2 regions of the Reinekea thalattae genome follow, and region 1 is predicted to be linked to the other one. Evidence: predicted binding sites of a transcription regulator. Region 1 holds the regulator's gene; the other holds the start of a gene.
The links. Region 1 encodes sigma-54, which starts transcription at its own class of promoters, with help from an activator protein. Its sites were predicted from a motif close to TGGCACNNNNNTTGCTNT; they were not measured.

Region 1 (11,751 bases):
CCTGCTGGCTGTTGTTGCCGTGCCGGCCCTGCTTAGACCCAACAGCTTCAGCGCCGAGATTTTCAACCGCGATTATGCCTTTATGCTTGGCATCAGCGCCGTGCTATTTGGACTATTAATTATTCAAGGTCGACGCGGAAAATCATTAGGCCGCCCTATTGGCACGATTTTTGTTGTAATGTACGGCGCTTATGGGTACCTTGCTTATCAAGCTGCCATGTAGCACCGAGACAATCTTTTAACTTGCTCGGTCGCTGCATGCGATCGAGTCGGTTGCGATAAACACCTAACACCCACTCATCAAATATATTCATAAGCGAACAGTGACATCATGACCCAACTTTCTGTACTGGAACTTGCTCAGCGCACCTTTAAACTCGAAATCGACGCACTTTTGGCTTTGAGCCAGAAACTCGATGACCAATTCGAGCTGGCTTGCGATCTAGTTATTAACTGCAAAGGCCGCGTTATTGTTACCGGCATGGGTAAGTCTGGACACATCAGTAATAAAATAGCGGCAACACTTGCCAGTACTGGCACACCCGCATTTTTTGTTCATCCAGGAGAAGCCAGTCACGGCGATATGGGCATGATTACCGGCGACGATGTCGTGATTGCACTGTCTAATTCTGGTGAAGTACCCGAGTTAGTCGCGCTACTGCCATTAATCAAGCGGCTAGGCGCCAAACTGATCGGCTTTTCTGGCAACCCAAACAGCACACTGGCGACATCCTCTGATGCTCACCTCTATTGCGGCGTTGAACAAGAAGCCTGCCCTTTAAACCTAGCACCAACTTCATCGACCACTGCAGCCCTAGTGATGGGCGATGCCTTGGCGATAGCATTACTCGAAATGCGCGGTTTCACTGCTGAGCAATTTGCATTTTCTCATCCGGGCGGTAGCCTAGGACGCAAACTGCTGTTAAAGGTTGCCGACATTATGCACGCTGACGAACGCATACCTGTAGTAAGCCCTGAAACCTCGGTATTTGATGCCTTACTTGAAATGACTCATAAGAGCCTTGGCATGGTGACGGTTCAAGATCAAGGCAAGCTAATGGGCGTATTCACTGACGGCGACCTTAGACGCGCTATCGACAAAGATATCGACTTTAAAAACACCGCCATAAAAGACGTTATGCACAAAACGCCAGCAACGATAGGTGTTGACCAACTGGCCACCCAAGCATTGTTTACCATGGAATCGAAAAAGATCACCTCCTTGGTGGTGATGCAAGACAAGCATGTCGCTGGCGTCGTCCACATGCACGACATTCTCAAAGCAGGAGTTGCTTAAATGCCTCGCCTGCAACGTCATCACCTACTTCTAGCAACGGCCATTGTTGTCGGTGCTGGTTTTGCGTGGCTTGCAGGCAAGGATAAAGAATCCACTACCGACACCGCTTTCGAACTACCCGAACAAACACCCAATATCTACATGACAGATATGAAATTGACTCGCTATAACAGCGCTGGCGAAGCCTTGGTTTATATCGAGTCAACAGATGTTGCAATTTATCAAGAGTTAGGCGAAACACTGTTAAATCAACCGGATATCACCATTCTAAATAACGACCGGAATGACTGGAAAATTACAGCCAACCGCGCCGTTTTGTATGATAATGACGACGTTGAATTCTTTATCGATGTGACGATGGTCGAACAGACTGAACGCCTTGCAACCAGCATTGTCAGCGACTATGTCAAAGCAACGCAAAGCGGCCAGTGGGTAGAAACGGATTTACCCGTTGAAATCCGCCAAGGCAATAGTCGCAGCAATGCTATCGGTATGACTGCAGATTTGAGTGACGCAAACCCAATCATCAACCTGATCGATGAGGTGACTTTTTATTATGAGCCTAACTAGGTCTCACACATCATTGCGTAATCGCCGTTTGCTTTACTGCGCAATGGCCCTTTGCTACGGACTGCTCAGCGCTACCGCACTGGCATTACCCGAAGACCGAGAGCTGCCCATCACCGGTAAAGCCGATAGCAATAGCTTTGACATCAACACTGGGATCAGCATTCTGACTGGCAATGTCGTTATCACCCAAGGCAACTTAGAGATTCTTGCCGATCAGGTGGTGATAGAAACAGACCCAGACACCAACGAATTAAGCTACATCAAAGCCACTGGCACCCCTGCAATCTTTACCGATATACCACAGCTCGGTAGTGACATGGTGGAAGTTAATGGCAACCAGGTTGAGTTTTTTCCTGCAACCGACATCATCATTACCCTTGGCGAGGCTCGCATTACTCAGTCGGGTAATGAAGCACGCGGTGAACAGATTGAATATCAGGCAGCCACAGGCCAAGTCACGATCCAATCGGCTCGCTCGCTATCTGGTAATCAGGACGATGAACAGGCCGAGCTATTACTGTTACCGGGAAGCACTGAATAATGGCCTTACTCGAAGCTCGTAACCTAGCCAAAAGCTATAAAAAGCGCCCCGTTGTGGTTGATGTCAGCATTGAAGTAGAAGCCGCTCAAATTGTTGGCTTACTCGGCCCTAATGGTGCCGGTAAGACTACCTGTTTTTATATGATCGTTGGTCTCGTGACTCTCGACCAAGGCACCGTGACCATCGATGGTCAAGCCATTTCAAAATTACCTATGCATGCTCGAGCCAAAAAAGGCATTGGTTATTTACCACAAGACGCGTCCATCTTTAGAAAGCTGTCTGTTGAAAACAATATTTTATCGGTATTGGAAACACGTAAGGACTTAACCAAGCAACAACAAAAGGAACAATTAGAAAGCCTATTAAATGAATTCAACGTCACCCATATTCGCAAGAGCCTAGGAATGGCACTGTCAGGTGGTGAGCGCAGGCGAGTTGAAATTGCACGTGCACTGGCGACTGAGCCAAAAGTTCTTTTATTGGATGAACCCTTTGCGGGTGTTGATCCAATTTCGGTCGGTGATATCAAAGAAATCATCTACCACTTACAGAAACGCGGTATCGCCGTACTGATTACCGATCACAATGTTCGAGAAACCTTAGACATTTGTGAAAAAGCCTATATCGTCGGCAATGGTCACATCATTGCTGAAGGGACTGCTGAAGAAGTGCTCAGTAATAGGACGGTACGCGAGGTATACTTAGGTGATAATTTCACACTGTAAATAGGCATGGCCACGGCCTGCAATGAATGAGTAAAAAGCCAGTATGAAGACGTCTTTACAGATAAAAATGGGCCAACAGCTGACCATGACACCTCAGCTGCAACAGGCCATTAAATTATTGCAACTCTCGACACTAGACTTGCAACAAGAAATCCAGCAGGCGTTGGATACCAACCCTATGCTGGAAGTAAAAGAAGACGAAGTCGCTTCCGCCAATGATGTCGCCAATCAAAACGCATCAAATGAACAAAGCCATTCAGAACCTGCCGAAAAAGCCAACGAAGCACCAGATCAATCAACACAAGAACTTTCGGTGCAAGAAACCATTCCTGACGAACTGGCTGTCGACAGCTCTTGGGACGATATCTATACCCATACGCCGACCAGTCATGGTATTGCTTCTGCCGACGATGATTACAATCTCGAAAACATCTACGGCTCGACAGACTCATTAATCGATCATCTTAATTGGCAACTTAACCTCACTCCGATGTCGGATAAAGACCGCATCATAGCCGAAGCCATCTTAGAAAGCGTCGACGAAAAGGGTTACCTTTCTACCGGTATTGAAGATATTTTTGAAGGCTTACAAGAAGGCCTTTCCAGTGAAGAAGACCCACTTGATACCGACGAAGTTGACGCCGTCCTGCACCGCTTACAACAGTTTGATCCACCGGGTGTCTGTGCTGCGAACTTGGCCGACTGTTTAGCAATTCAATTAAAGCAGTTACCTGCTGAAACGCCTTATCGTGATGTTGCCATTAAAGTCGTTGAAAACCATATCGAGCTATTAGGCACCAAAGACTTTGCACAACTCATGCGTAAACTGCGAATTAAAGAAGCAGAGCTTAGAGAAGTCTTTTTACTGATTCAAACGCTTAACCCACACCCAGGTGCGTCTGTTGAATCCAGTAAATCTGAATATGTCATTCCGGATGTTATTGTCTCGAAAGATATAGAAAACAATCGTTGGTTGGTCGAGCTGAATCCAGAAATTGCGCCAAAACTCAAGGTCAACTCGTCTTACGCCTCAATGGTCAAGCGAGCCGATAACTCAACCGACAACACCTACTTAAAAGATCACTTACAAGAAGCCAAGTGGTTTATTAAGAGCTTGCAAAGTCGAAACGAAACCTTACTAAAGGTCGCAACCACCATTGTTGAGCATCAACGTAACTTCTTAGAGTACGGCGACGAAGCTATGAAACCTCTGGTGTTGCACGACATTGCCGAAGCGGTCGGCATGCACGAATCAACCATTTCTCGTGTCACTACACAAAAATACATGCATACGCCTCGTGGCCTGTATGAGTTGAAGTATTTCTTCAGTAGCCACGTCAGCACCGACTCTGGCGGTGAATGTTCAAGTACTGCGATTCGAGCACTGATTAAAAAATTAATTGCCGCTGAAAACCCACGTAAGCCTTTAAGCGATTCAAAAATCGCTACCTTACTGGGCGAGCAAGGTATCCAAGTGGCGCGGCGCACCATTGCTAAATACCGCGAAGCAATGAACATTCCTCCGTCAAACGAACGTAAGAGTTTAATTTAAATGCAAAAATAATGGCTATATCGCTTGATGTTTTCTAACGCAACAGCAATATTTATAGGTAGGTCCTGTTAAACGAAGAAGTCAGTAAGTTATCGCTGACATCTCACTTCTAACAAATACAGTTGTATAACGGCTAATAGCATCAGTTGTTAGTCGAATGGGTCTCTTACTCAGTAAGCGATCTACATGGCACATCTAACAGGTCACTGACCCGTTAAGAGCCTGCCAAAACTGCAATAATAAAGGAGCAGCCTATGCAAGTTAATATTAGCGGACACCACGTCGAAGTTACTGAATCTCTACATAACTACGTTTCAAGCAAACTAGATAAATTGGAACGTCACTTCGACCAGATGGGTAATATTCAAATAACGCTAAGTGTTGAAAAAGAAAGACAAAAGGCCGAAGCATCCATTAACGTAAAAGGAGGCCAAGTACACGCTGATGCTGTTCACGATGACCTCTACGCCGCGATCGATCTACTCAACGACAAACTAGATCGGCAACTCATTAAGCGCAAAGAAAAAAACATTGCGCACAAACAGGGAAATTAACTGCTTAAATGATTCAACTGAGTCAAATACTGAGCGCCGAACAAACCTATATGGAAAGTTTTGGCGCCAGTAAAAAACGCATCCTCCAAACCATCGCCGAGCGTCTATCTTCGACGCTCGACGGCGTTTCAGAACTCGATCTTTTTGATCAATTAATTGCGCGTGAGCGATTAGGCAGTACAGGAATTGGTTCTGGCTTTGCTGTGCCTCACTGTCGTTTAGAAGGCCTTACCTCACCGGTTGCGGCTCTGATAAAAATACCTGAGGCTGTCGATTTTGATTCTATCGACAAACAGCAGGTAGACCTTATCTTCGCTTTAGTGGTGCCTGTTGAAGCCACCGATGATCACCTTCAACTGCTGGCCAGTGTGGTCGAGCAAGTTAGCAATCCTGAAGCCTTGGCTAATATTAAAAGCAGCCAAACACCTCTAGACTTATACAATCACTTTATTGGAAACTAACCTCACCAGTAACCGATTGGGCAATCACATGACGTCGACAGACTTTCGTTTGATCTTAATCAGCGGTCGTTCAGGCTCGGGCAAATCTACCGTGCTCAACAGCCTAGAAGACGCCGGTTATAACTGTATTGATAACCTACCGCCAGCGCTTTTACCGGAACTCATCAACTGGATGTCGAGCAATCCAAACAGCCGCAAAGCCGCGGTCTGTATTGATGCACGTAATTCCACCGACAGCATCAGTACTCTACCGGCGATACTGCAAAACATCAGCAGCTCCGTTGCAGTGGAAGTGGTGTTTTTAGATGCTGACGACTCTATTTTATTACAGCGCTTCAGTGCTACTCGGCGTAAACACCCACTGACAGATCAGTCACACTCTTTAGCCGAAGCGATTGAGAGCGAGACCAAACTTCTCGGACCTATCGCCAGCTGTTGTAATTTACGTATTGATACCAGTGCGCTATCGGTGCAAGACTTACGTTTGCAGATCAAGCAGCAACTGATTGAAAAGCCGACCGGCCTAGCCTTGCAATTTATGAGCTTCGGCTTTAAACACGGGCTTCCGAAAGATACCGATTTAGTCTTTGATGTACGCTGCCTGCCAAACCCCTATTGGGATAAGAACTTGCGCCAGTTCACCGGCAAAGACCAACCCATTCAGGCATTCTTAGAAAAAGAAGCCTCAGTGAATTTAATGTATCAAGATATTTTTAATTACATGCAGCGTTGGTTACCGGAGTACGAAAAAAACCAGCGCAGCTATCTGACTGTAGCCATTGGCTGTACCGGCGGTCAGCATCGATCAGTCTATTTAGCCGAGCGGCTGTTTGCAGCCTTCCAAACAGACTACGCATCGATCCAGATTAGACACCGAGATTTAGGGCAGGACACCGATTGATTGAGCAAACCATTACCATCATTAATAAATTGGGATTACACGCTCGCGCGGCTGCAAAGCTGGTCAATACTGCCAGCCAGTTTGAAAGCCAAATACACATCAGTAAAGGCGCTCGTCAAGCTGACGCCAAGAGCATTATGTCGATCATGATGTTAGCAGCAACCCAAGGCACCGAAATTGTTTGCACATTAGAAGGCAGCGACGAAATTGAAGCCTGGCAACAGGTTTCGGCGTTAATTAATAATCGATTCGATGAAGACGAATAGTCGCCACTGAATATCACTCAAGGACAGTAACCCTTCATGCACTCTGGTTCTAACGACGCAATCTTTGACCAGTATCGATCGCTAATTTATAAAGCCATCGATAGCGGCGATTTCACGGCTATCGAAACCCTGTTTAACCACAACCTATCGACCGTTGATCTTGCTCACTTACTTGAGTCGACACCCTCAAAAACACGGATTCTACTGTGGAGCTTCATCAGCGAAGACAATCAAGGTGATGTCCTAACTCACTTAAATGACGACATCCAGCAAGCCCTATTAGGCAAGATGTCAGCCGAAGAGATTGTCGAGACGATTCAGAATATTGAAAGCGATGATCTTGCAGACATGCTGCAACATATATCGCCAGACGTCTCAGATCGGGTTCTGCAACTGCTGCCAATCCAAGAACGTGCTCAGGTCGAAGGCCTACTCGCCTACCCTGAAGACACCGCCGGCGGCTTAATGAATACCGATTTAATCATGGTGCGTGCCGATGTTAACGTTGAAACGGTGTTGCGCTATTTACGCAAACTGTCCTTGCCAGAATCTTTAGACCGAGTTTGGGTCACTGACCGAAACCTCAATTACCAAGGCTCTTTAGCCATCACTCAATTGCTGACCAATCGCCCTGATGAATTAGTGAGCAATATAATGTCCAGCGACATCAAGGGCATTGACGCATACGCCGACGAAGAAGAAGTAGCGCAGGTATTTGAACGTCACGATCTAGTCTCAGCACCGGTTATCAACGCTGAAGGCATTCTCATTGGCCGCATTACCATCGATGACGTGGTCGATGTTATCCGAGAGAACGCCGATCACAACATGCTCAGCATGGCCGGTCTTGATGAAGAGGGTGATATCTTTGCGCCAGTCGTCAAAAGTAGCCGTGAACGTGCGGTTTGGCTCGGCATTAACATGGCAACCGCCTTTATTGCTGCAGCTGTGATGAGTCGATTTGAAACCTCGATAGCACAGATTGTCGCACTGGCAGTGCTGAGTCCTGTTGTGGCCAGCATGGGCGGTATCGCTGGCAGCCAAACACTGACGCTTATAATTCGCGGCATGGCCACCGGCCATATAACACGCGGTAATTTACGCTGGATGCTACTTCGTGAGCTAGGAGTTGGTTTGCTCAATGGCGGCCTGTGGGCATTGGTGATTGGCGCTATTACCGTCGGTTGGTATCACAGCGTTTCATTGGCTTTGGTCATCGCTGCGGCAATCTTGGTAAACATCTGCTTAGCCGTTCTTTCAGGAACCTTGCTGCCGTTTGTCTTAAAATCCGCTAACATTGACCCTGCACTTTCCGGTAGCGTTATTTTAACCACACTCACCGATGTATTTGGTTTTTTGACCTTTTTGGGTCTAGCAACCGCATTTTTACTCTAAAGATAAGCCCTAGGTAACCAATTTATGACAGATTCCACGCCCGATAACGATGACATTATTTGGGTCAGTAAGACCGAAATTAAAAAAGACATGCATAAATTGCAGCAAATGGGCGAGCAACTTTTACGTGTTAAAGCCTCTGAGCTTGCGTCTTTTCCATTAAATGATGAAATGTTTGCCGCGATTGAAGAAAGTAAGCGCATTAAAAGTAATGAAGCGATGCGTCGACATCTGCAATACATCGGTAAGCTGATGAGAAACTTGGATATCGAAGCTATCCAACTCTGCCTCGATAAACTCGACCCTTCGTCAGACTATTATCAACGCATTCAAAACCAGGCTGAATTATGGCGCTATAAGCTATTAACGTCGACGGACGCCTTAGGTCAATGGATCGATCAGCATCCAGAAACTGATCGGCAACAATTGCGAGCGCTGATCCGCTCGGCCCAAAAAGAACAAAGTGACGACTTTTCTAGCCAAGATCAGATCAAAGCGGGTAAAAACACCAAAAAGATTCTACAGCTGGTAAAAGAAACGCTTTTAGCCTGATCCAACTGACCAGAGCGCTCAGCTTGAGCTGCTCTGGCGGCCTTGCGAGCATCGATCCAATATTTCAAACAGAGAATAAAAGGTCAGTTCGCCATAGCGACTTAAGCTAATTTCACACATACGATTGTTAGAAATACCGTAAGCACAGGTATCGATCTGGAAAGGTAAGTAAGCCAGCGCATGCTGAGCTCGCTCTGGCTGAGTAAAGGCTTGATCCCCAACGCTACCACAGCAATCAATACCATCCGGCTCAACCCAATCGGGTGTTAATTTATCAACCACTCGATAAAAGCTCGATTCAACGCCTAGCTGGCGTGTGGCACAGCTGACAAATACCGCAACACGCTGTATCTCCGGTGTAATATCTAATCGATCCAGTAAAAACTTATCAATAAACTCTGAGCTTTCGTAAAGGTGAATACCGCGTGCACGCGCTTGAGCCATTAGGGCTTCGCTACATGCGCTGGTATCGGCTAATACCGGATAACGACCTGCACTGGAAACTTCCCATAGGGTTGAAATTAATTCTTCTTGCATCTGATCAGCAGCATCAGCCAACCCTTTATGTCTAAGATAAGCACCACAGCACAAGCCGCGAGTGGGTTGTGGATAAACCACATTCAGATTGGCTTTATTTAATACGCTTTGCACGGCGTTAGGAATATTCACTCGATCATCATTAAGTGCCGAACCGAACGATTGACTGACACAAGAAGGCCAATACACAACCGTGCTTTCTTTTGTTAGACGGATTAATTCATTACGTGCATAAACCGGGCGCGAAGCGGCTGGCAGTGTCGACAACCAAACCGGGGTTCGACCTTTGGTTAACTGACGCAAGCGACGAGAAAAGGCTTCGCAACGCTCAGCACCAAATAAACGCTGGAATGCAACGCCAATATTTAGAAGACCACGGAACCAACTGGCCAAGTTTGCAAAATGGCGCACATAAAGCTTACCGATCTTCTGTTTAATAGGATTCACTGCTGCACCTTTTAACTACTAGCCACTCACCACACACAACTAACTGCGCGGGCCATCGTAAAATACCGTCTCAAGAGATCGTTCGAAACATCAACAAGCCATTTAAGCGGCCTGATGAGTCATTTCAATATGTAAAATATCGTCTTCTAAATAGGTTGAACCAACCGTTTGAAAACCAAACTGCTGATAAAAACGCACCAAATAGTGCTGTGCGCTAATGGTAATAGGGAAACCAGAAAACAGAGTCCGGCACTGTTTTACTGCTTCAGCCATGAGACGCTGACCAACCTTTTGATCTCGATAATCAATATGGCAACAGACTCGCCCTACTGAGCAAGCACCACTATAGGATACATCCGGCATCAATAACCGAGCGACGGCAACCAATTTACCATCCTGATAACCCAATAGATGCCAAGCAGAGATGTCCTTACCGTCTAAGTCCTGATAAGGGCAATTCTGCTCTACCGAGAACACAGCTAGGCGCAAAGCCAGCATCTCATAAAGTGTCACGCTATCCAATTGGTCGAACGGTATGCATTTAAAGGTTAATTGCTGGCTTGGTTGGCGATAGTCCAAAGGGATTCCTCTTTTCTTAAACCTGTTATAAACATCAATCTGTTATAAACGTCACTCAATCATCCGACATGCGCCGCTATTAACTCTTTATCAACCATCCGCTTTAATCTGGATCGGCTGAGAAGCATAAAATGCTGGCTGGTCATACTGCTGCAAGGCATTGTATCGAATCATATCAATCAGTTCAGTGATATATAAATCACCTCGACTGCTATAACCCTTGATGCCCCAAACTAATTCGGTGCTATTTAACAGCTCGTTGCGATCCCGAGATTGCGCTCGGAGCGCTCGAAAAGCAGCATATTGCCGATGTGTATTGAGGTTTCGGAAATAGCTGTCGACCGAATCAGCAACCGAATAAAACACGCGAACCTCATGTGAGGCATCACTATCGCGGCCTGTTGGCACTAAACCACAGCCCTGACTAAAGCACCACTGACCAAATAAATTATTTCCTTCTACGGCAAAACGGCTCGTTCCCCAAGCGCTCTCATTCGCCGCCTGAGCCAAAACTAGCGAAGCTGGAATGGTATCAACCCGAAGCATCAGCTGCTCAAAGGCAGCACTAGACGCAATCGGTTCTGCAACACGATAATAATCGTGCAATTCACCCAGCATCTGCTGCTGCCAATAGGCTAGCGTTTCGCCCTGCTCAATGGTTTGGTAAACCAGCACTAACCATGCTCGCTCAGACTCTATCCGTAAATTGATTCGGCTAATCTGCGGCTGTAAAAAATCAAAAAACTGCTGCTTTTTTTGCTCCGTATCGGTCACGGCGGCAAAGTCAGGTAACGGCGGTTGTTGCAAAGCGGTTCGGGGTGATAACAGAGGATTGCCAGTATGATTATTCGCATAGAGGCTGTGAGAATCAAAACCCAAATACAGCAAAAAACCAAACATGATACGGCCAGCAATGGGGGAAAATCGATAATTCAACATTAGATCTCGTTTATAGGTTCGCAAAAAAGTAAATCACGCTCTTCAGTGCATTAAAACCGATTATAGATGAGCCAATCATTAAGCTTCAATCTAGGCTTAGTTAGCCGAAATGAAGACAGCACTATCTACAGGCATGACATAGGCACTTTTAAATAGAAGTAGAAGTTGGGGAAAACGCTGAGAGAACATCAAAATAGGTGAAATGGTAAAGAGCACTTATAGGTAAGAAGCTTTTAGCCTATTACTCGTTAGGTCCACACTGTCTGTCCACGAGGACTAAACAAAATGAGGACCTAACAGAGTTAAGCGAGCGATTACCTTTGATAAGGCTGTTGTCGCTGCACTTTGACGGGCACAGGCTTAAGTTTCGCCGTGATTTTTTGCTGTACAAACAAAACAATTAGAACAGCGCTAAGAGTCGTTAACATTGTGACT
Region 2 (11,751 bases), on a different contig from region 1:
CTAAGGCCAGTTTCGCTTTTTTATTAAAAAAAGTAATACTGCTGATTAAAACCATAGCTAACGCTCAAGGCCTGACGCTCTAAAAAGAGCGCATAAGTGCGAGTGCACATTCGGATTACCTAATAGGACGAGCAGCTCAGATTAGAGCTTTTGACAGTGTAGCCAGCAAATATTTTAGCTAGCGAATCCTTTCAGTCATTCTGTATTTTAACTAGCTATCTATGCGTGGCTGATTAGCTACAGATAAGTTGATAAAAGATCGCAGGTTTCCGAGGATTTATTTTCAATATCATCTATCAATTTTTGACCAACGGAGGCATCGTCGGCGCGTGCGGCTTTTTCGACCTGCAAGCAATGCTCGCTCAACCACAAGGCACCTAAATTTAAACTGGCACCCTTAATACTATGAGCAATGGCATATATCTTTGCAGGATTTAATTCATCGACCGCTTGACGTAACAGAGCAACGTTTTTCTGAGTGTCTTCAATATAGGTGTCGACTAATAATTTGAACTCGCCTTCGAGTAAATCCTTTAGTTCGTCAATCACCTGTGGATCTAACAACATAATTGCCATAACTTACCTTAGTTTTCTACTTAATATTGATGGTCTTTTTTACTAATGTGATCTCTAGTATTCGGCCCACGACTTTAGATTAATAGTGCGATTTCAAGTTGGATTCGTTACTTCAAATAACTGCAGAGTTTTATTTTTCACAGGGCCGCTAATTTAATCAGTACTGGCTAATGGCCAAGTCAACACGACCGATACCGCATTACCGGTTGAGCTATAGGCCACCTCATCACAAATCTCTTTGATCAACGGAATGCCTCGACCACTATAACTAATGTTCGATTCCATGCGCTGCTGCACCTGATCGATATCGAACCCTTTGCCGCTGTCTTCAATAGTCAGCGTTAATCGGCCACCAACGTTTAACGGCTTATGATGAATATGGAATGAAACATAGCCCTGATCGACCGCTTCAAGCTGTTGCTCACGCTTTAGGTAATACTGAGCAAAGCCATTCGGTGCCGCCTTAATAGCAGAATCCAATTCCAGCACACCATGATCCAAGGCATTGGTATAAAGTTCAGCAATGAGTGTATATAGCTGACCACTTAAATTACGCAGCCCTTCAACTTCCGTAATAATCGAAAGCACTAACGGTAATGGGTTAAACGCTTTGAGTGATAGAGGCCTCAAAGTATAACTAAGCGACCAGTCAAGCGGCCCTCCCAATGAACCTCGCTGGTTCTTATAATTTGGCAAACCCAGTTCGCCAATATCAACCATTTTAACGCTCAATAAGGTTAAGTCGTCATCGGCATTGGCCTGCCCAACAAACTGTTCAACCCTATTTAAAATCGAATGGAATATAGACTCTTGAGGCGTGTCATTAAAACAATCCAGCAGCCGTTGCTCGCCAAAAAACTCACCCAACTCATTACGTGATTCAATAATACCGTCGGACCAAACAAACAGCTCGTCACCAAAGTCTAACGATAACCCGGTAAATTTCGGATTAAATTTTTCGGCACTTAAAATCCCAAGCGGTAAATTTTCTGAACCGTAAACCTCTGCCTCTTGAGTTTTACTACGATAACAAATGATGTCCGGCAAACCACCAATCCATAGAGTTGCAATTCGCTCGTAAAAATCGATACCAATAAAGCAGCCACAACAGAATATGCCGGTTGGAAGCACCTGACTTAGCTTATTGTTCATTTCTCGTAACACTTCTTCCATGGAAAAGCCTTTGGCTGTCATACCATAGAAAATTTCAGCCAATGGCATAGCACCAATGGCTGCAGGCAAACCATGACCTGTAAAGTCACCTAAAAACAGATGCATTCCGCCATCGGGCTTTCTTTCTGCTAAAACCGTATCACCATTAAAAACCGATAATGGCGAAATACTGTAATTGATATTGCTTAACTCAAGACAGCCAGAATGAGCGACTCGATCAAAGATAGTTTTGGCGACCTGCTGTTCAATGAGCAACTGACGATTATGATCGCCAAGCTTTGCTTGCATCGAACGCATGCGGCCAAAGGCTTTGATTTTCGCTTTTAAAATAGTGCGGTCATAAGGTTTGGAGAGAAAGTCATCGCCGCCACAGTCTAGGCATTCGGCTAATGCATTAGGATCAATCAGCGATGTCAGGAAGATAATAGGAACATAATTTTCTGGATCAGAAAATTGCCTAATTTTTCGAGCGACTTCAAGCCCATCCATTACGGGCATAAGCACATCAAGCAAAATCAGGTCTGGATGGGCGTCATGGTACTGCTGTAATGCTTCACCACCATGACTAGCCATAACGACTTCATGCCCTTCACTGGTAACGATCCGATTGAGAATAATTCGATCGGTTTCGTTATCATCAGCGATCAAAATACGAAGCGATGAACGATTATTCACGGCGGTAAAGTCCGTTACGTCGATTTATACGATATTGAACAGCTGACCAAAGTTAGAGATGATCAATATCTTCTTCACATCATCGTTACAATTTATGATGTCTATACGTGCATTATCACCGCCAGCGTAATCACGCATCAGCAACAGCATCCCCAAAGCAGAGCTATCAAGATAGGTAGCGTCTTTCATATCGACAGTGTATAGCGACACGTCAGCTGATACATTCTCGTAAATTTGGCGAAACTCTTGATGTGAGCTGAAATCGAAACGACCCGAAACCTGAATTGTAATTTTTTCACCCTGTGTAGAAGCGGTAACCGTCATATGCATTCCTTAAATATTAACTTTTTACTGAGTATAGATTGGGCATAACAAGTTGCCACTTATTCCCTGAAAAAATAGCACCAATTTGACAAGTTAGTAGCCAATTCAGTGATATTTTTAGGAATTCACTTATACGACCAACAAAAGCCAACCACAACTGATTGCTAAGACCAGACATCATGCAGGTCTTAGCGCCGTTATACAACATTAGTCTAATATGAAATTTAAGGGCTTAATTATTTGATATTGCTCGGAATAACTAGGCTAAAGCTAGTCTCAAGAGCGGTGAAAGCGCTGGGTCACGAGTTCATCTATAAATTTTTGTTCTTTTTTATCTTCTGCAATTAATTCTTCGGCACTGACTTTATCGATGAACTGGCCAATGTTTTTTTTCTTCTGATAAAGCTCGCGCCACTTTTCAAGTACCTGCTGCTCACGCTGTTGCCAGGATGCGATAGTGCTTTCTTGACGTTGTGCCAGCATCGCGAGCTGATCGATAAAGCCCTGTGTACGCCGCCACTGTTCAATAGCAATACCACCATTCGCCTGCTGATCTAAATAGGTTTGATACTCTTTGCGATATTGTAATAACTCATCTAAGCGCTGTTGCTCTAATGCCAGCTGGCTACGCACTTCTGCTAAGGCCTGAACGGCTTGGTCTTCTCGTTGTTGCGCGAGCTTAGCAACGAGCTGTAAGCGTTTTGAGCGGCTCATTTATTTTTTCGCTCCTTTAATGGGTCGCTTACCTTTAATGCCTTTTTGATTACGAGCAGCCCGGCCCGTCGTAGCTTGGCCTGCACTGATTTTTTGCGGCTCGCCAGCTTTAGGTTTCTGAGCCACTGCATTTTCAGTACCACCCACCAAAGCCTGTAAACCTTTAACACACTCTTCTAAAGGCGTTTCTTCTTTCAGCCCCTGTCGTAAAAAATCACGAATATGAGGCTGTAACTCTACCGCTCTATCAATCTCTTTATTACTGCCTTTTGAATAAGCACCAATTGAAATAAGGTCCTTATTTTGTGAGTACGTCGCCCATAACTGCTTCGTTAGTTGCGCGGCTTTAAAGTGTTCCTCTGATACCACCTGAGGCATAACTCGACTGATACTCTGCTCAATATCGATGGCAGGATAATGCCCTTCTTCAGCCAGCTTTCGATTCAGTACAAAGTGACCATCTAAGATTGCCCGTGATGAATCCGCCACAGGATCCTGTTGATCATCACCCTCAGTCAACACGGTATAAAAAGCGGTGATAGAGCCACCGCCCTGTTCAGCGTTACCCGCTCGCTCCACTAGTTGGGGAATACGAGCAAACACCGATGGTGGATAACCCTTGGTTGCCGGTGGCTCACCAATCGCTAAAGCGATTTCACGTTGTGCCATGGCATAACGAGTTAACGAATCCATCAGCATCAATACCGACTTACCCTGAGCACGAAAATACTCTGCAATGGCCGTTGTATATTCTGCGGCACGTAATCTTAATAAGGGTGCGTCGTCCGCCGGAGAAGCCACGACAACGCTTCTGGCGAGCCCCTCTTCACCTAAAATCTCTTCAATAAACTCTTTAACTTCTCGGCCCCGCTCACCAATCAAACCGACAACGGTAATATCGGCATCGGTAAAGCGCGTCATCATGCCCAACAATACCGATTTACCAACACCGGAACCGGCAAATAAGCCTAACCGTTGGCCGCGACCAACAGTCAGCATAGAATTAATGCAACGAATACCAACATCCAATGGCTTGCGAATGGGCTCTCGGTGCAAGGGATTAATATAAGAACCACTTAAGCTCTGTTGAACACGGCAATTCAGCGGCCCTTTGCCATCGATCGGTTCACCAAAGCCATTAAGTACTCGGCCAAGCAACTCGTCACCGATAACCAATTGATTCGATGAGGCTAGCGGTACAACCTTGGCGCCTGCGCGTAGCGAATGTACGGCCTGAACCGGCATAAGAAAGGTTTGTTTGTCATGAAAGCCGACGACTTCAGCTTCAACTATTTGGTCGCCATCGATTACCTGACAACGCTGACCAATAGAGGTATTCAGGCCTACGGCTTCGAGCGTTAAACCAACCATTCGAGTCAATCGCCCTTGCGCAACAGGCTCTGGAGGAGTCACCCACTGTTCACAGTCTTTAAGGTAATCGCTAATCGGGCTGGTCATGCTTAACTTGATCTATTGGTTCTTGGGTTGACGGCTCTTGGACTGATGGCTCTTGATCTATCGGCTCTTGTGATGATTCAGAAATAGGTTCTTGAGTTGTCGACTCAGCTTCTTGATTAATTGATGATTCCAGTGAGTCGTTCAGTTGAGAGTCACGGGTATCTACAGTTATTTCTGAAGCAACAAACTCTTCGTCCGCCTGCTCGTTACTGGCTGAATAATCTTCTGTTGAGCCATCTTCAGCTAGTTCGTGCTCAGCTGATTCATCGCCAGCTAGTTCATTCTTGGCTGATTGCTGCTCAGTGACATCATCGGTTATTTCTTGCTCCGCCTGAGCATTGAGCGATGCTGTCGACGGTTGCTCCAGTGTAGATTCCTGCTCGGGATTTAGTGACGAATCTGAGCTCAGACTGTCTGCGGTAGACTCTTCCGTTGTATCGACTAAAGGCTGTTGTGGATCCGTAAGCTCCGCTTGGGCAGCAGCGGTATTTTCTAGAACATCGGCCAATGGCTGTTCAGATATCGGGGCTTTATGCTGCTCCGATAAAGGCTGACTCGGTAACGTCATCAGCTGAGCCACCGCGGTATCAAAGCGCCGATCAATGCTGTAGTCGACATAGCTAGTATCACTTTTTACCTGGCAGCCGCCGCTGGCGACATTATCGTTTTCGGCAACACGCCAGTTTTCCTCGGCGATGGAACGCACTAATTCTGCATCTGCACTATTAGTGTAGATAACGAGCTTCTCATCAGGGTTCGGCAACGCCTGCACAGCTGCATGAACGATCCGTTTAATGTGTTCTTGATTAACCGCTAATTCTTCAAGCAGCACTTGCTTAGCAATACGCAGACTCAGCGCCAGCACCGCTTCTTTTAATTCAGTTTCTTCTTGAATAAGCTGCTGGCTCATCGCATCAGCAACAGAATGGAATAGATCGACTTTCTTTTGGCTTTCCAGTTCGCCTTTCTGCAAGGCTTCCTCATAACCCTTATCAAAGCCTTGGGTTTGTCCTTCCGTTTCACCCTTAGTAAAACCTTCGGCATAGCCTTGTTCGAGGCCTTTTTTTTGCCCCTGAGCCATGCCCTGTTCATAGCCCTGCTCAAAACCTTCGTTATAAGCCTGTTCGGTAATTTTTTCCAATTCCGCAACGGTAGGAAGCTTTACCTGCTCTTCAACATTTTCTACTGTAACTTCAGCTTCTGGACGTTTAGGGCTGGAAATTAGATTGCCGTGTCGGTCCCATCGAGGCAACGCAACGCTTTCTGCTTTTGTCGATGCGTTTTTTCCGAGTGATTTACGAGACGTTAAGTTCGAGGTTGACGACACAATTGGCTCCTTTCATTAGGCTGGTGATTACAGCATGTCCTCACCGCCAGCGCCACCCAATGCGATTTCACCAGCATCAGACATTCTGCGAGCAATGCCAAGAATTTCTTTTTGTGCCACTTCCACTTCAGAGACTTTAATTGGTCCCATTGATTCCATGTCATCACGCAGAATTTCTGCAGCTCGACGAGACATGTTATCCAGGATTTTATTCGCCAGATCATTCTCAGCACCACGAAGGGCGATCTTCAGCGACTCGGTAGAGACTTCACGTAACAGCGCCTGAATACCACGATCATCCAAATCAATCAGGTTATCAAACACAAACATGAGGTCAGAAATTTCAGTCGCCAAGTCTTCATCGACTTCTTTAATGCCGTCCATAAGTTCTGTTTCAACGCTGGAATCTAGGTAGTTCATGATTTCAGCCGCAGTTTTAACACCACCCAACGTCTGAGCCTGAGTACCTGCACTGGAAGAGAATTGTTTCTCTAGAATATTGTTCAATTCTTGTAAGGCTGCTGGTTGCACACTTTCTAAGGACGCAACCCGCATAATAATGTCTAAGCGAACTTTTTCAGGGAATAACGCCAAGACATCACTGGCTTGGTCGGCGTCGAGATAGGCTAATACAATGGTTTGGATCTGAGGGTGTTCGTTACGGATAACATCAGCAACTGCTCGGGCATCCATCCATTTTAAGGTATCCAGACCGGTGGTATTACCCCCTAAAATAATTCGATCGATCAGGCCGGCTGCTTTTTCGTCACCTAATGCTTGAGTCAACATATTGCGGATATAGTCGTTTGCCCCAACGCCTAAACCAGACTGACCGCCAACTTCCTCTAAGAACAAACGTACCGCACCTTCGATCTGCTCTTGTCGCAACTCAGGCATGGTCGACATCGCTGTACCAACACGCTGTACTTCTTTTGGACCTAGGTGTTTAAGCACTTCTGCTGCATCTGTTTCACCAACAGTCATTAATAACATGGCAGCACGGGTGCGCATTGGCACGCCATCAAGGGCTCGCTCTAGTTCACCAAGCTCGGCCTGCGTTGCAGCGGGTAAGTTAGTATTCTCAGTCATCAGCCATAATCCATCGTTTTAAGACCAAGGCGACACGACCTGGGTCATCTGCAATGAGCCCTCGCAAGGCTTCCAGCTGTCGCTCAAAGCTTTCTGATGGGCCCGGTAAGGTGAAGTCATCAGCAGTGCTGAGCGTCACCCTATCGTCGGAAATTAGGTCTTCATCGACATCCAAATTCGCTAATGCGGCATCTTCTAGGCTGTCCTGAAGGTCTTCTTCACCACTGGCAGTCAAGTTTCTGAAGGCTGGGCGAATCACACCAAACAATAATATGAGTAAAAACAACCCAGTGCCAAAGTATTTTAACACTTCCCAGAACCATGGTTGAGTATAGAACGGCTCTGGTTCTAGATCGTCGCCGACACCTAGGAACGTCGAGTTAATAACATTAATACTATCACCTCGACTGGCGTCATAGCCAACCGCATCTTGTACTAGGGTTCGTAATCGCAAGATGGATTCTGGATCCCACTCCTGCTCAACAAGCTCGCCGGTTTCTGGATCTAATACTTTAATATCATCGATAACAACAGCAACGGTTAAACGACGCACTCGACCCTGTTGGAATTGGGTGTAACTGAGTGTTCGATCTACTTCATAGTTACGTGTTGCTTCATCTCGACTAGAACGAGGAATAGTAGCGCCGCCCTCACCGCCTTCAACAACTTCCGGTGCTTCTGCATCAGTTGGTGGTTGATTAGAAAGCGCACCTGGGATTCCGCCTTCTGGCTCATTAACGCGTTCTTCTTCTATCGTTTGTTCACTACGTAATGCAATGAGATCTGGGTTATAAAGCTCTTCAGCTTGTTCAACTTTAGTGAAGTCGATATCGGCCGAAACTTCCGCCTGAAATTTTTCAGTCCCTAAGATCGGCGACAATATGGAGTTAATTCGACTGACCAGATTTTCTTCAATTCGACGCTGATAGTCGAACTGACGATTGGTCATTTCATCTTCTAAATTTTCTTCGCTGTCGCTTAATAAGCGCCCACGCTGATCGACGATAGATACATTTTCATCTTTCAGTTCTGGAATCGATGTTGATACCAAATTTCGAACCGCTTTAACGGAACTGTTGTCGAGTTCCGCACCGGCATACAATTCTACAAAAACAGAAGCGGTTGGTTCGCGTTGATTACGAACAAATACCGAACGAGCAGGAATAGCCAAATGTACACGCGCTAAACGCACCTGATTAATCGACGAAATGGTACGCGCTAGCTCACCTTCTAAAGAACGCAAATAGCGAGCATTCTCCATAAATTGCGACTGACCTAATGGCTGATCTTCATCCAACAACTCATAACCAACGGTTTGATCATCAGATAAACCAGCACCTGCAACGGCTAAACGGGCAGCATGTAAATCACTTTGCTTGACTAAGATAACGCCACTAGAAGGGTCGATATCAAAGTCGATTTTTTGACCTTGCAATACTTCGATCAGCTCGGCTGCATCAAAGCTATTGGTACTATTCATCAGTGGCCGATAACGCTCTTTCTGCATCCACAAGACGACACCTAACGCCAACGCAATAGTCGCCGACAAGGCCACCAACAAACCAAACTGACGCATCATGGTCAATTTATTAAAGCCAACTAAGATTGGATGCATCTTAGTGATCTTTGGATCTTCAGCTTCCATCAGGTCGGTTTTTTCTGTCGCCACCGGTATTTGTGCATCACTGCTTTGTGGCAACTGAGTGGATTCGGACTCCGATTCCATGGCGTTCATATCTGTGGTCGATGCAGCGGGTACGTTCTGAGTCATAGTCTTATCTGCCCGTTACTTAGAGAGTCATGTTAATAATTTCTTTATAGGCTTCGACCATCTTGTTCCGCACTTGGGTCATCGCCTGAAAAGAAACGCTGGATTTTTGCAACGCAATCATTACTTCGGGTAGATCAACTTTTGGATCACCCATCTCGTAACGTGTCGCCAAATTATTGGCGACCTGTTGATTGTGGTTCACGGTATTAATGGCCGCTCCCATCATCTGACCAAACGAAGGAACGTCTCCGGTTGGTGTGTTACTGACCACAGAATCAGGATGCTCATTTACTTCATTGACGCGAGATGGCGAGGCGGTGCCCATCTGTTGCCGAGCCTGCTCAATAGCATTGGAAAAGCCCGTCGGATTGACAGTTGTATTTGGAATACTCGTTTGGCCTTTTAAGGCGCGCATCTGTTCAAGTACGCCTTGAATATCCACTCTATCAACCATGAGTCACCTCTTTCGCGTCAAATAAAAAACTAAGTTTCGTGATACCTAGAAATAGTGACTAAAACTCGACAATTTTCTGTCGTTCTGCTGACTATTTCCGCTTACAACACATACTTTGCAATTGACAGGCCAACATTTGCCGCTTTTTAAATACCTTAAGTTATTCGGCAAAGATTTAGTTTTAATTTGCGTTTAGGCATAAAAAAGCCTTCCATTTGGAAGGCTTTTGTCTAATTTACCGCCAGCTTATTAGCCGGTTACTGAGATCAACGAATATCGGCGATTGCCTGATCAACATTCATCCCCAGCTCACGCATTTTGGCTAACTTATAACGTAAGGTGCGTGACGAAATCCCTAAGTGATCTGCGGCTTTATTTTTACGGCCGTTATGAATACGTAATGCGTCAAGAATAATCTCGAACTCTTTGTGCTTCAGGCCAACATGTATACTCGAGCTTTCATTATTCTCAGCGACTAATGAGATTGGTTCGGCAATATCCATAGTCGGAGGATTTGAAAGTTCGCTGGAATAATGACGCGTCGATTCAAAATCGATTAGATGTTCACCGTTTACACCTAAATCTTGAGCCGTCACCGTTTGACCAGATTGCAAAATTAGACAACGTTGAATTGCATTATCTAACTCACGAACATTACCCGGCCAAGAGTAATCCAACATAGCTGCTTTAGCGGAGGCATCAAACTGCAAGTTTGATTTATGCATTTTACTGGCATGCTTAACTAATAAACGCTCGGCCAACGGAATAATATCCGCTTTACGATTACGCAACGGCTGCCACTCTAACGGGAAAACACTCAAACGATAATATAGATCTTCACGGAAGCGGTTCGCCTTCACTTCTTCAGTGAGTTGACGGTTTGTTGTCGCCAGCACTCGCACATCCAACGATATCGTCTTACGACCGCCAATACGCTCAACTTCCTTTTCCTGCAATACACGTAGAATTTTCGCCTGAAGATTGATATCCATTTCTGAAATTTCATCTAACAGAATGGTTCCGCCATTGGCCTGTTCAAACTTACCGGCTTGACTAGCAACCGCACCGGTAAAGGAGCCTTTTTCGTGACCAAAAAGCGTGGCTTCTAACATATTGTCTGGAATAGCCGCACAGTTAATTGCGATGAATGGACCATCACTGCGATCGGAATGCGTATGAATATAGCGAGCCAACACCTCTTTACCGGTACCGCTTTCACCGCTAATTAAAATAGTGCTGTCACTGACAGCGACCTTTCTCGCCAACGCCAACATATGCTGGCTGGTTTTATCAACCGCGACAGGTGATTGAGTATCTTTAATCGTCGGTTCACAATGTTGTTGGATCAATTCGATCAATTGATTCGGAGCAAACGGCTTTACTAAATAATCTACCGCACCCTTTTGCATGGCATCGACTGCTTTATCTACTGCGGCATAAGCTGTTGCTAATAGCATCGGTATCTGCGGATAGTATTGGCGAACATGATCTAAAAGCTCATGACCATTCATACCCGGCATGCTGACATCGGACACAATAAAATCAAACGAATGCTGCTTTAATTTTAGTATCGCATCTTCACCACACTCTGCACATTCGACTTCATAGTCGTGCAGTGTCAGCGTATCACTGACCGCTTCGCGTAAATTTGCATCATCTTCAACAATTAAAATCTTCATTGCACTTACCCCTGTTTAACCACTGGTAAAGAAATTATGAATTGGCTGCCAACACCGACTTTGCTTCGTATTCTGACATGCCCTTTGTGAGCCTTAACGGTCGTCATTAACACAGGGATACCTAATCCTGTGCCGTGACTTTTGGTGGTAAAAAACGGCTCTTGAATTTTATGAATTTGCTCTTCGGTCATACCTGGACCTTCATCAGAAAATGAAATTTCTAACGTGTCTTTTTTTGGTACCGCATCAATATGTACCGTTGCTTTATTGTTTGACGCCTCTAATGCGTTATTAATGAGGTTCATAAAGGCGCTGATTAATGCATCCGCTTGGCATTGAATAAATACGTTTGGCAGGGTTACTGGCCAACGAATTTTTTCGAATGCCTGAGCGGGCAAACCCTCTGCAGACTCTTGCAGTAACTGGATGATCGCCTGAATCGGCAACTGATCTTTTAGCTGACACTCGCCTTTAACAAATAGCAGCATGTCTTGAATTTGACGCTCCAAAT

Region 2: the regulator sigma-54 is predicted to act here: its motif matches at 9,676-9,693, upstream of fliE (flagellar hook-basal body complex protein FliE).

Annotation. Positions count from the first base shown of each region.
Region 1 is NZ_VKAD01000002.1:395,563-407,313, reverse strand. Features, by position in the region: gene FME95_RS12255 (calcium/sodium antiporter) at 1-223, shown strand, start outside; gene FME95_RS12250 (KpsF/GutQ family sugar-phosphate isomerase) at 332-1,297, shown strand; gene lptC (LPS export ABC transporter periplasmic protein LptC) at 1,298-1,867, shown strand; gene lptA (lipopolysaccharide transport periplasmic protein LptA) at 1,854-2,408, shown strand; gene lptB (LPS export ABC transporter ATP-binding protein) at 2,408-3,133, shown strand; gene FME95_RS12230 (RNA polymerase factor sigma-54) at 3,177-4,685, shown strand; gene hpf (ribosome hibernation-promoting factor, HPF/YfiA family) at 4,940-5,239, shown strand; gene FME95_RS12220 (PTS sugar transporter subunit IIA) at 5,248-5,700, shown strand; gene rapZ (RNase adapter RapZ) at 5,729-6,601, shown strand; gene FME95_RS12210 (HPr family phosphocarrier protein) at 6,598-6,867, shown strand; gene mgtE (magnesium transporter) at 6,904-8,262, shown strand; gene yjgA (ribosome biogenesis factor YjgA) at 8,287-8,814, shown strand; gene FME95_RS12195 (heterodisulfide reductase-related iron-sulfur binding cluster) at 8,833-9,798, opposite strand; gene FME95_RS12190 (GNAT family N-acetyltransferase) at 9,901-10,377, opposite strand; gene FME95_RS12185 (glucosaminidase domain-containing protein) at 10,468-11,316, opposite strand.
Region 2 is NZ_VKAD01000001.1:471,231-482,981, reverse strand. Features, by position in the region: gene FME95_RS02230 (Hpt domain-containing protein) at 238-576, opposite strand; gene FME95_RS02225 (ATP-binding SpoIIE family protein phosphatase) at 730-2,424, opposite strand; gene FME95_RS02220 (STAS domain-containing protein) at 2,449-2,748, opposite strand; gene fliJ (flagellar export protein FliJ) at 3,025-3,462, opposite strand; gene fliI (flagellar protein export ATPase FliI) at 3,463-4,920, opposite strand; gene FME95_RS02205 (FliH/SctL family protein) at 4,904-6,247, opposite strand; gene fliG (flagellar motor switch protein FliG) at 6,275-7,336, opposite strand; gene fliF (flagellar basal-body MS-ring/collar protein FliF) at 7,329-9,107, opposite strand; gene fliE (flagellar hook-basal body complex protein FliE) at 9,127-9,561, opposite strand; gene FME95_RS02185 (sigma-54-dependent transcriptional regulator) at 9,828-11,240, opposite strand; gene FME95_RS02180 (sensor histidine kinase) at 11,246-11,751, opposite strand, start outside.